DNA from 2 places in the Halomonas sp. MCCC 1A11062 genome. Region 1 is predicted to be linked to the other one. Evidence: predicted binding sites of a transcription regulator. Region 1 holds the regulator's gene; the other holds the start of a gene.

Region 1 (5,404 bases):
CGACCGCGCCGAGCTGCACCAGGGTGGGGACACCTTCGATGGCGGCTATCTCGAGTACTTCCTCGACCGTCGCGTGGTTCAGGCCCGCGCCGAGAGCGAAGGCGTCGAAGGACGCCAACGCATTCGCATGACCCTGCAGCCGGAGCGCTGAGATGGCGATGAAGACCCTGCACGCCCGTCACCTGGCGAAAAGCTACAAGCGCCGGCGCGTGGTGCACGACATCAGTCTCTCCATCGAACAGGGCTGCGTGGTGGGGCTGCTCGGCCCCAACGGAGCCGGCAAGACCACCTCGTTCTACATGATCGTGGGGCTGGTCAAGGCCGATGCCGGCAACGTCTGCATCGACGATCTAGATCTTTCGAAGAGTGCCATGCACGAGCGCGCCAAGGCGGGCATCGGCTACCTGCCTCAGGAAGCTTCGATCTTCCGCAAGCTCTCGGTGGCCGACAACATCATGGCAATCCTGGAAACACGCAAGGACCTGGATCGTCAGGGGCGTCAGCAGCGCCTGGAGCAGCTGCTGGAGGACTTTCACGTCACGCACATCCGCGACAACCTGGGCATGAGCCTGTCCGGGGGTGAGCGGCGGCGAGTGGAAATCGCTCGGGCGCTGGCCACCGAGCCGGCCTTCATTCTGCTGGACGAGCCCTTTGCCGGGGTCGACCCGATCTCGGTGGGCGAGATCAAGGGCATCATCCGCCAGCTGAAGGCCCGCGACATCGGCGTGCTGATCACCGATCACAACGTTCGCGAGACGCTGGACATCTGCGATTCGGCCTATATCGTCGGCGACGGCCAGATCATCGCGGAAGGTGACGCCGAAGCCATCCTGGCCAACCGGCGCGTGCGCGAAGTCTATCTCGGCGAGGACTTCCGGCTATAGCGCTCTCGCGCCCATAACGCATTCTTCGCCGACAAGCAAGAATCTGATCTTAAATTAAAAGCTTCTAACAGGCATGAATATTGCCGATGGCATGCTTATTGCAGCCTCGAGCTCTTGCAAGTGATCCTCGGCCAGTCTAGGGTAGAGTCTTTCCGGCAAATGAGCCCATTATTCTCATGGCCATGAAAGCATCATTGCAACTGCGAGTCGGCACTCAGCTGACCATGACACCACAGCTACAGCAGGCCATCGCGCTGCTGCAGCTCTCCACCCTGGACTTGCGCCAGGAGATCCAGCAAGCTCTCGAGTCCAATCCCATGCTGGAGCTCGACGACGGCTTCGGCGAACAGGCCGTCAGCGAACCCCAGAGCGACGACTGGGCCAGCGAAATTCCCGGTGAGCTCTCCACCGACAGCGACTGGACGGATACCTATCCCGATCATGGCAGCGGCGCCGCCGGCGCCACCGGTGAAGGCCCCGACTTCGAACGCCAGGCCTCTGGGCAGACGCTGGCCGGCCACCTGATGTGGCAGTTGGCGATGATCGATGTGAACGAGCGTCAGCGCCAGATTGCCGAGAGCCTGATCGATGCCGTGGACGGCACCGGCTACCTGACCCAGCCGCTGGAAGAGATCCGCGACGGCCTGCGGCGCCAGGGCCTCGAGGGGTTGCCCACCCGCGAGGTCGAGCAGGTGCTGCTGCGCCTGCAGCAGTTCGAACCCACCGGTGTCTTCGCCCGGGATCTACGCGAATGCCTGATGCTGCAGCTCGCCACCCTGCCTGACGACACTCCCCTGCTGCCCCAGGCACGCCGCCTGGTGCGCCAGTTTCTCGAGGCCTTGGCCGCCGACGACCGCCGCCTGCTCAAGCGCCGCCTGAGCCTGGACGACGAGGCCCTCGACGACGCCATTGCCCTGGTACGCTCCCTGAACCCCCGCCCCGGCAGCGACTATGCCGAGGTCGGCAGCAACTACATCACCCCCGACCTGGTCGCCTATCACGACGAGTCCGGCTGGCGCGTAGAGCTCAATGCCGAAGCGCTGCCACGGCTGCGCATCCAGCCCGACTACGTCGCCCTGGTGCGGCGCGCCGACAAGAGCCAGGACAACCAGTTTCTCAAGGACCACCTTCAGGAAGCTCGCTGGCTGATGAAGAGCCTGGCCAGCCGTAACGACACCCTGCTGCGGGTGGGGCGCGAGATCATGGCCCGCCAGATCGACTTCCTGGAGCAGGGCGAGGAGGCGATGAAGCCCCTGGTGCTGGCCGACATCGCCCAGGCCGTGGAGATGCACGAGTCGACCATATCGCGGGTGACGACGCAGAAGTTCATCCACACGCCGCGCGGCGTATTCGAACTGAAGTATTTCTTCTCCAGCCATGTCGGCGGCAACGGCGAGGGGGACGCTCACTCCAGCACCGCGATTCGCGCCCGCATTCGCAAGCTGATCGCCGACGAGCCACCGCGCAAGCCGCTCTCGGACAGCCGCCTGGTGGAGCTGCTGGCCGACGACGGCATTCAGGTGGCGCGCCGCACCGTGGCCAAGTATCGTGAAGCGCTGGGGATACCCTCCTCGAGCGAACGCAAGCGCTTTCGTTGAAGTCGAAACGCAGCGTTGACAGCGGACAAGAGCGTCGTTCGGAGGGGTTTGCAAGGAGGCAAAAAGGGTTACAATCAAACCACCACTCGAAGGACGAAGGAGCTTGTCATGCAAGTCAACATCACCGGCCATCATGTTGAACTGACCGATTCCCTGCGTGACTACGTGAGCGAGAAGCTTAGCCGCGTCCAACGGCACTACGACAACATCACCAACGTCCAGGTCACCCTGTCCATCGAGAAGGAGCGCCAACAGGCCGCCTGCACGCTGCATGCCGCCGGTGCCGACCTGCATGCCGAAGCCTCCGACCCGGACATGTACGCCGCCATCGATGCGCTGACCGACAAGCTCGACCGCCAATTGGTCAAGCACAAGGAAAAGGCCCAGGCCCGCGCCCAGGGCGCCGGCATTCGCTGAGTTGCCATGACACTGGAAACCATACTGCCCCCTGAACGCGCGCTGTTCGACGTTCCCGGGGGCAGCAAGAAGAGGGTGCTGGAGTTTTTCAGCACCTTCATTGCGCAGAACACCCCGAGCCTCGATAGCCAGGAGGTCTTCGGCCGATTGATCGGCCGTGAGCGACTGGGCAGCACCGGCATCGGCAACGGCGTCGCCATTCCGCATGCGCGAAGCCCGCACTGCCACAGCCCAGTCGCCGCCTTCCTCAAGCTGGCCGAGCCCATCGATTTCGACGCCATCGACGGCGAACCGGTCGACTTGGTCTTCGTGCTGCTGGTACCCGAGGAGGCCGACGATACGCATCTGTCGCTGCTGAGCCAGGTAGCCGGCGTGATGAACGATGCCGAGACCCGTTCACGGCTGCGCAAGTGCGAAAGCCAGCGCGAACTTCACGAGCGTCTGATCGACGCCATCCGACGACAGTCTTCGGCCTGACCGCTACCCCTTGCCGCTCGGCCAGCCCCTGATCAGGAGAAACGTAATGCAGCTTGTGATCATCAGCGGCCGCTCAGGCTCCGGCAAGTCGATCGCACTGCAGGCGCTCGAAGACATCGGCTACTACGCCATCGACAACCTTCCGGCGATGCTGCTCGGCTCGCTGGTCGACGAACTGCGCGGCTCACCCACGGTACAGCAGTGCATCGCCGTGAGCATCGATGCACGCAATCTTCCTCACGCGCTGGAACGGTTCCCCAGGCTGCTGGAGGAGCTGCGCGCCAAGCAGGTCGACTGTCAGATCGTCTACCTAACCACCGATGCGCGGATCCTGATCGAGCGCTACTCCGCCACCCGGCGCCGGCACCCGCTGACCCGCGACAGGGACATGACCCTGAGCGAAGCCATCGAAACGGAAGACACGACACTGAGCGAGATTCGCAACCTCGCCGACCTGATCATCGATACGTCGCGGCTTTCGGTGCACGATCTGCGCGGGCGCATCACCGAGCAGGTGGCCAGCCATCGTGCCGACCAGCTGACCCTCACGGTGGAGTCGTTCGGTTTCAAGGGTGGCGTACCGCTCGACGCTGACATCGTGTTCGACGCCCGCTGTCTGCCCAATCCGTACTGGGACCCGCGCTTGCGTGCGGCGACCGGTCGCGAAGCGAGTATCGTGGAGTTCCTCGAACAGTATCCGCTGGTTCACCAGATGCACGAGGACATCGTCGCCTGGGTAGAACGCTGGCTGCCGGCCTATCGCGACAGCCATCGTAGCTACCTCACGGTGGCCATCGGCTGCACCGGCGGCCAGCATCGCTCGGTGTATCTGGCCGAACGTCTCGCCCGACACCTCGCCCAGCAGCAGCCCGACGTGCGTCTGCGCCACCGCGAACTCGGCATTCATATACCGGTCACTGCCACGCAGGAGACGACCGCAGCGCCATCCGAACGCAAGGAAACCTGAGCGTGCCCAGCCGCAAGCTGACCCTGACCAACAAACGCGGCCTCCATGCACGTGCTGCCACCAAGCTGGTTCAGTGCTGCCAGCCCTTCGATGCACGCGTGTTCGTCTGCCGGGGAGCCCAGCAGGCCGACGCCACCAACATCATGGCCCTGCTGATGCTTGGCGCTCCCTGCGGCACTGAACTCGATATCAGCGCCGAGGGAACGGATGCGGAAGCGGTACTCGAAGCCATCGAGGCTCTATTCGAGGCCCGCTTCGATGAGGATCTTTAGGAATGGCCTATAGGCGGCTCAGCCTCCGGCAACGGTCATCTCGTCGATCAGCCAGCTACCGGTGTGAATGCTGCCGCGGGTGTCGATGTCGCTGCCCACGGCCTGCAAGCCCTTGAACATCGCCTCGAGATTGCCGGCGATGGTGAACTCCTCGACCGGGTATTGGATCTCGCCGTTCTCGACCCAGAAGCCGGCCGCGCCGCGGGAGTAATCACCGGTCACGCCGTTCACCCCCTGCCCCATCAGCTCGGTCACCAGCACCCCACGTCCCATGCGGGCGAGCAGCTCCTCACGCGACGCCAACGGTGCCGCGATTCGCAGATTGCGGGCGCCTCCCGCATTGCCCGTGGTCTGCAGGCCCAGGCGCCGTGCGCTGTAGGCCGACAGCATGTAGCTGGCCAGACGCCCCTCTTCGATGAAAACGTTGTCGCGGGTCTGCACGCCGTCGTTGTCGAACGGGGAACTGGCCATGGCACCGCGCTCCATGGGCCGCTCGCCCAGCGTGAACCAGTCGGGAAACAGCCTGTCTCCCAACCGATCGCACAAAAACGACGCCTGACGATAGAGCGAACCGCCGGCGATGGAGCTCATCAAATGACCGACGAGACCGCTGGCGACGGTGGCATCGAACATCACCGGCAGGCGCCCGGTGGCGGGTCGACGCGCCCCCAGTCGCTGCAGGGTGCGCTCGGCCGCCTTCCTGCCCACTGCCCCGGCGTCCCGCAGCTCATGCGGATTGCGCGCACTGGTGTAGTCGTAGTCGCGCTGCATGCCGTTCGCGTCCTCGGC
Region 2 (5,404 bases), on a different contig from region 1:
CTCTTCCACCTGCTGCGGGCAGATGAAATGGATGTGCGCGTCGATGCCGCCGGCAGTGAGGATCTTGCCCTCACCGGCGATCACCTCGGTGCCGGGGCCGATGACGATCTCCACATCGGGCTGGGTGTCGGGGTTGCCCGCTTTGCCGATGGCCGCGATACGGCCCGCCTGGATGCCCACATCGGCCTTGACGATGCCCCACCAGTCGAGGATCAGGGCGTTGGTGATCACGGTATCCATCACCGTGGCGTCGGCGCGCTGGCTCTGGCCCATGCCGTCGCGAATCACCTTGCCGCCGCCGAACTTAACCTCTTCGCCATAGTGGGTGGCGTCGCGCTCCACCTCGATCCACAGCTCGGTGTCGCCCAGGCGCACGCGATCGCCTACGGTGGGGCCGTACATGTCGGCATAGGCCTGCCGGCTGATGCGATTGGGGGAATGAGAGCTCATGCGCCACCTCCATCCAGCTTACCCATCACGTCGCCGCGGAAGCCGTAGATGTGGCGGCTGCCGGCAAAGGGGATCAGCGTGACTTCACGGGTCTGGCCCGGCTCGAAGCGAATCGCCGTGCCCGCCGCCACGTCCAGGCGAAAACCGCGCGCCCTGGCACGGTCGAAGACCAGTGCCGGGTTGGTCTCGGCGAAATGATAGTGGGAGCCGACCTGGATCGGCCGGTCGCCGGTATTGGCCACCTCCAGCGTGATCCGCTCGCGCCCGGCGCAGAGCTCGATCTCGCCGTCCTTCAATTGATACTCACCGGGGATCATGGATGGCTCCTTAGACAATCGGTGTATGCACCGTCACAAGTTTCGTTCCGTCAGGAAACGTGGCTTCGACCTGCACCTCGTGCACCATCTCGGCCACCCCGTCCATGACATCGTCACGGCCGAGGATCTCGCGTCCGTAGCTCATCAGCTCGGCCACGCTGCGCCCATCGCGCGCGCCTTCCATGATCTCGAAGCTGATCAGCGCCACGGCCTCGGGATAGTTGAGCTTGAGGCCGCGTGCCCGGCGTCGTTCGGCCAACTGGGCGGCGGAGAACAGCAGCAGCTTGTCCTTGTCTCTCGGGGTCAGTTCCATGCGTCTCTCCTGGTGAGTCAGGTGAACCAGATACGGGGCGGATGAGCGGGCACACCGATCAGCAGTGGCCTCAGGCAGGCCCAGGCTTGCCGGCAGATCTCCCAGGCTTCGTTGCGTTCATGACCCAGGTAACGCAACAACAGCACGCCGTGGCGCACGGTCACCGCCCAGCGCGGGCTCGCCGTTATCGCATCGCGCAGCGCCTCGATGGCTGCGGGTTCGTCGGCGAGACCCACGGCCCACAGGGTGGCCTGCACGCTGGCGCCCCCCTGGCCCCAGCGACCGGCGAAGCGCGGATGTGCCGGGTCAAGCGGTTGGCGCTCCAACCACAGTGGCTTGCCATCGCGAAACAGCCGGAAGCGCTGATCGATGCGTCCCGATACATAGGGCAGCCGGCTCGCCGGCCGGCCCAGCGCCAGCACTTCCCAGCCCAGGCAGCGTGCGCCCGCGTCGAGTTCGATGAGCGTCTCCTGCATGCCCCGCGAGCCATCGAAGGCGATGGTCTCCTGGGGCAGCCATTCGAGAATGCCGTGCGGCGATACCTTCAGGCTGGTGCGCTGTTCCCACGCCACGCCGTGGCTGTCGGCCCGGTAGAGCTTGTTGGCGGCCGGCGTGGTCAGCAGCGCATGGGCTTGCGCCTCGACCCGCGCGGCGATGCTCAAGGCATCACCGCTGACCAACCCGCCGGGCGGGTGCAGCAGGTAAACGTGGCAGGCGCCATCTCGCCCTTCCGGATAGAAAGGCCGCTGCACCCGCAGCGGGCCGCGGTGGCACGCCTCGACCATACGCGTGCGCCCATCGCGGCAGTCAAAGCCGAGCGCCAGCGACGCCGCCCAGTGACGCTCGGCATCGAAGCGATGGCCGGAGTGCGTCGCTGGCTTGGCGAAAGCGGAGGTGGCGAAAGCGGTCATTGGCGGCTCGTGTCATACATATCTGACCAACCCTTCAGCAAGGGCCGTACCAGCTTGGTGAATCGCTTCAACTCGCCTTTATAAACAACAGCTTATAAAAAATCAGCGGGCCGCAAACGCGACCCGCCGACTCCTTTTGGTGCGCCAGATCAGCGCTTTTGCACCAACCTCACGCACCAATATCGTCCGCAGCACCCTTCTGGTGCGGGCATCGCCACTGCCGCCCTATACCGTCAGGTGCTCCTTGATCAACGCATCGGAGAGCTCAGCGATCTCACCCTTGGCCACCGGCCTGCCGCGATCCATGATCACGAAACGGTCGGCGTACTTCCGGGCGAAGGGCAGCTTCTGCTCCACCAGCAGCACGGTGAGACCGTCCTCCTCGATCAGCTTGCGAATCACCTCGCCGATCAGGGTGACGATATTGGGCTGAATGCCCTCGCCCGGTTCGTCGAGGATCAACAAGCGGGGTTCGATCACCAGGGCACGACCGATGGCCAACTGCTGCTGCTGGCCGCCGGAGAGATCCCCGCCCCGGCGGTGCTCCATCTCCTTGAGCACCGGGAAGAGCTCATAGATGCGCTCCGGAATGGTGCGTCGACCATCTCCGCGAGCCGCCAGACCGGTGCGCAGGTTCTCCTCCACGGTCAGCAAGGGAAATATCTGCCGCCCTTGGGGCACGTAGCCGATCCCGAGACGCGAGCGATCCTCCACCCGACGCTTGGTCAGCTCCACATCATCGGCATAGCGAATGCTGCCAGAGGAGACCTTCACCTCGCCCATGATGGCCTTCATCAGGGTAGTCTTGCCCACCCCGTTGCGGCCCATCACGCAGGTGCACTGCCCCGCAGGCACGGCCAGGTCGAGATCCCACAGGGTGTGGCTCTCGCCATAGAACTGGTTGAGCTTGTCGATCGCCAGCATCAGAGCGTCTCCTCCTCGACTTCGGCACCGAGGTAGACTTCGATCACCCGTGGGTCACTGGAGACCTGATCCATGCTGCCCTCCGCCAGTACGCTGCCCTGATGCAGCACCGTCACCTTGCGCGCGATGGAGCGCACGAAACCCATATCGTGCTCGACCACGACAACAGATTGTTTTCCCGCCAACCCGGTGAGCAGTTCGGCGGTACGCTCCATCTCCTGCTCGGTCATGCCGGCCACCGGTTCGTCCACCAGCAGCAGACGCGGTCGTTGCATCAGCAGCATGCCGATCTCCAGCCACTGCTTCTGGCCGTGGGAAAGAATGCCCGCCGGGCGGGCGTGCAGCGCCTTCAGGCCGATGATCTCCAGCACCTCGTCGATGTGATCACGTATCTCACCGTTCATGCGCGCAGTGAGCGTGGGCAGGATGCGCTTGTCGGCGGCCATCGCCAGCTCCAGGTTCTCGAACACCGTGAGCACCTCGAACACCGTCGGTTTCTGGAACTTGCGGCCGATGCCGAGACTGGCGATATCCGGCTCGTTCATGCTCAGCAGGTCGTGACGGCTGCCGAACCACACCTGGCCGCTGTCGGGCCGGGTCTTGCCGGTGATGATGTCCATCATGGTGGTCTTGCCGGCGCCGTTGGGTCCGATGATGCAGCGTAGCTCGCCGTCGTCGATGGTCAGGTTGAGATCGTTGATCGCCTTGAAGCCGTCGAAGCTGACCGTCACATCCTCCAGGTAGAGGATCGGCCCGTGCCGCACGTCTACCGGCGACTCCGCGGGCACCAGAAAATCGAATACCCGATCACGGCTGGCCAGGGAACGCAGAATGCTCATGCCGATGCCTCCTTGCCGGAAAACGAACCGTCAGCGTCGCGACGGCGGCGTAGCCTGAGCGCCAGCAGCCCTGCCACGCCCTTGGGCAGGAACACCGTGACCAGCACGAAGAGTCCGCCCAGGGCGAACAGCCAGGCGTCCGGCATCGCCCCGGTGAATACCGTCTTGGCGTAGTTGACCAGTATCGCCCCGATCACTGCCCCGTAGAGCGTCGCCCGTCCGCCGAGGGCCACCCACAGCACGATCTCGATGGAGAACAGCGGCGAGAACTCGCTGGGGTTGATGATGCCGACCTGAGGCACGTAGAGCGCCCCGGCAAGCCCCGCCAGCATGGCCGAAACCACGAACACGAACAGCTGGAAGCGCTCGACCCGATAGCCGAGGAAGCGCGTGCGAGCCTCGGCATCACGGGTCGCCACACACACCCGACCCAGCTTGCTGGTGACGATGGCCCGACACAGCACGTAGCCCAGCGCCAGCGCCACGCCTGAGGCCAGAAACAGGCCCAGCCGGGTCTCGCTGCTGCGCAGGTTGAAGCCCAATAACTCACGGAAGTCGGTCAAACCGTCGCTACCGCCGAAGCCCATCTCGTTGCGGAAGAAGGCTAGCATCAGGGCGAAGGTGAGCGCCTGGGTGATGATCGACAGGTAGACCCCGGTGACCCGCGAACGGAATGCCAGGAATCCGAACACCAGCGCCAACGCTCCCGGCACCAGCAGCACCATCAAAAAGGCGAACCAGGCCATGTCGAAGCCCAGCCAGTACCACGGCAGACTGTCCCAGTTGAGGAACACCATGAAATCGGGCAGCACCGGGTGGCCATAGACGCCGCGGTCGCCGATCTGACGCATCAGGTACATGCCCATGGCGTAGCCGCCCAGAGCGAAGAAGGCGCCGTGCCCGAGGCTCAAGATACCGAGATAGCCCCATACCAGATCCACCGCCACCGCCAGCAGCGCATAGCTCAGATACTTGCCGAACAAGTTAACGGTATAAGCATTGACATAGAGGGGATGCCCCGGTGGCAGCGCCACATGCAGCAACGTCACCAGCGTCATGGCGGCCAGCAGCACGCCGAGAAAGATCAGCGTCGAGCGCTCACCGAACGGCCGTAGCAACCAGAGTCGAGAAGAATCCATGGATCAGCCCTCCGCCGCCCGGCCCTTCTGCGGGAAGAGTCCGCGGGGGCGCTTTTGAATGAACAGGATGATGAACACCAGCACGATGATCTTGGCCATCACGGCCCCGGCCCAGGGTTCGAGAACCTGATTGATCACGCCCAGCGAGAGGCCCGCCACCAGGGTGCCCCACAGATTGCCGACGCCGCCGAACACCACCACCATGAAGGAGTCGATGATGTAGTTCTGGCCCAGGTTGGGCCCCACGTTGGTGAGCTGGCTGAGCGCAACGCCGGCCAGCCCCGCCACTCCGGAACCCAGGGCAAAGGTGAGAATGTCGACTCGGGTGGCGCGGATGCCCATGGAGCGCGCCATGGCGCGGTTCTGGGTCACCGCCCGCACCTCGAGCCCCAGGCGGGTACGGCGCATGATCAGCATCAGTGCAGCGAACACCACCAGGGCGAAGCCGAGCACATACATACGGTTGAGCGTCAGAGAGAGCGCATCGTTGACGGCGATGGAGCCGCTCATC

What was found. Region 1 encodes sigma-54, which starts transcription at its own class of promoters, with help from an activator protein. Its sites were predicted from a motif close to TGGCACNNNNNTTGCTNT; they were not measured.
Region 2: the regulator sigma-54 is predicted to act here: its motif matches at 2,026-2,043, upstream of HOP58_RS12005 (urease accessory protein UreD).

The regions. Positions count from the first base shown of each region.
Region 1 covers NZ_JABFTW010000004.1:46,896-52,299, reverse strand. The annotation lists gene lptA (lipopolysaccharide transport periplasmic protein LptA) at 1-151, shown strand, start outside; gene lptB (LPS export ABC transporter ATP-binding protein) at 159-884, shown strand; gene HOP58_RS05635 (RNA polymerase factor sigma-54) at 1,061-2,482, shown strand; gene raiA (ribosome-associated translation inhibitor RaiA) at 2,591-2,899, shown strand; gene ptsN (PTS IIA-like nitrogen regulatory protein PtsN) at 2,906-3,376, shown strand; gene rapZ (RNase adapter RapZ) at 3,423-4,343, shown strand; gene HOP58_RS05615 (HPr family phosphocarrier protein) at 4,346-4,615, shown strand; gene pmbA (metalloprotease PmbA) at 4,634-5,404, opposite strand, start outside.
Region 2 covers NZ_JABFTW010000009.1:122,724-128,127, forward strand. The annotation lists gene ureC (urease subunit alpha) at 1-450, opposite strand, end outside; gene HOP58_RS11995 (urease subunit beta) at 447-767, opposite strand; gene HOP58_RS12000 (urease subunit gamma) at 778-1,080, opposite strand; gene HOP58_RS12005 (urease accessory protein UreD) at 1,098-1,991, opposite strand; gene urtE (urea ABC transporter ATP-binding subunit UrtE) at 2,217-2,915, opposite strand; gene urtD (urea ABC transporter ATP-binding protein UrtD) at 2,915-3,754, opposite strand; gene urtC (urea ABC transporter permease subunit UrtC) at 3,751-4,893, opposite strand; gene urtB (urea ABC transporter permease subunit UrtB) at 4,897-5,404, opposite strand, start outside.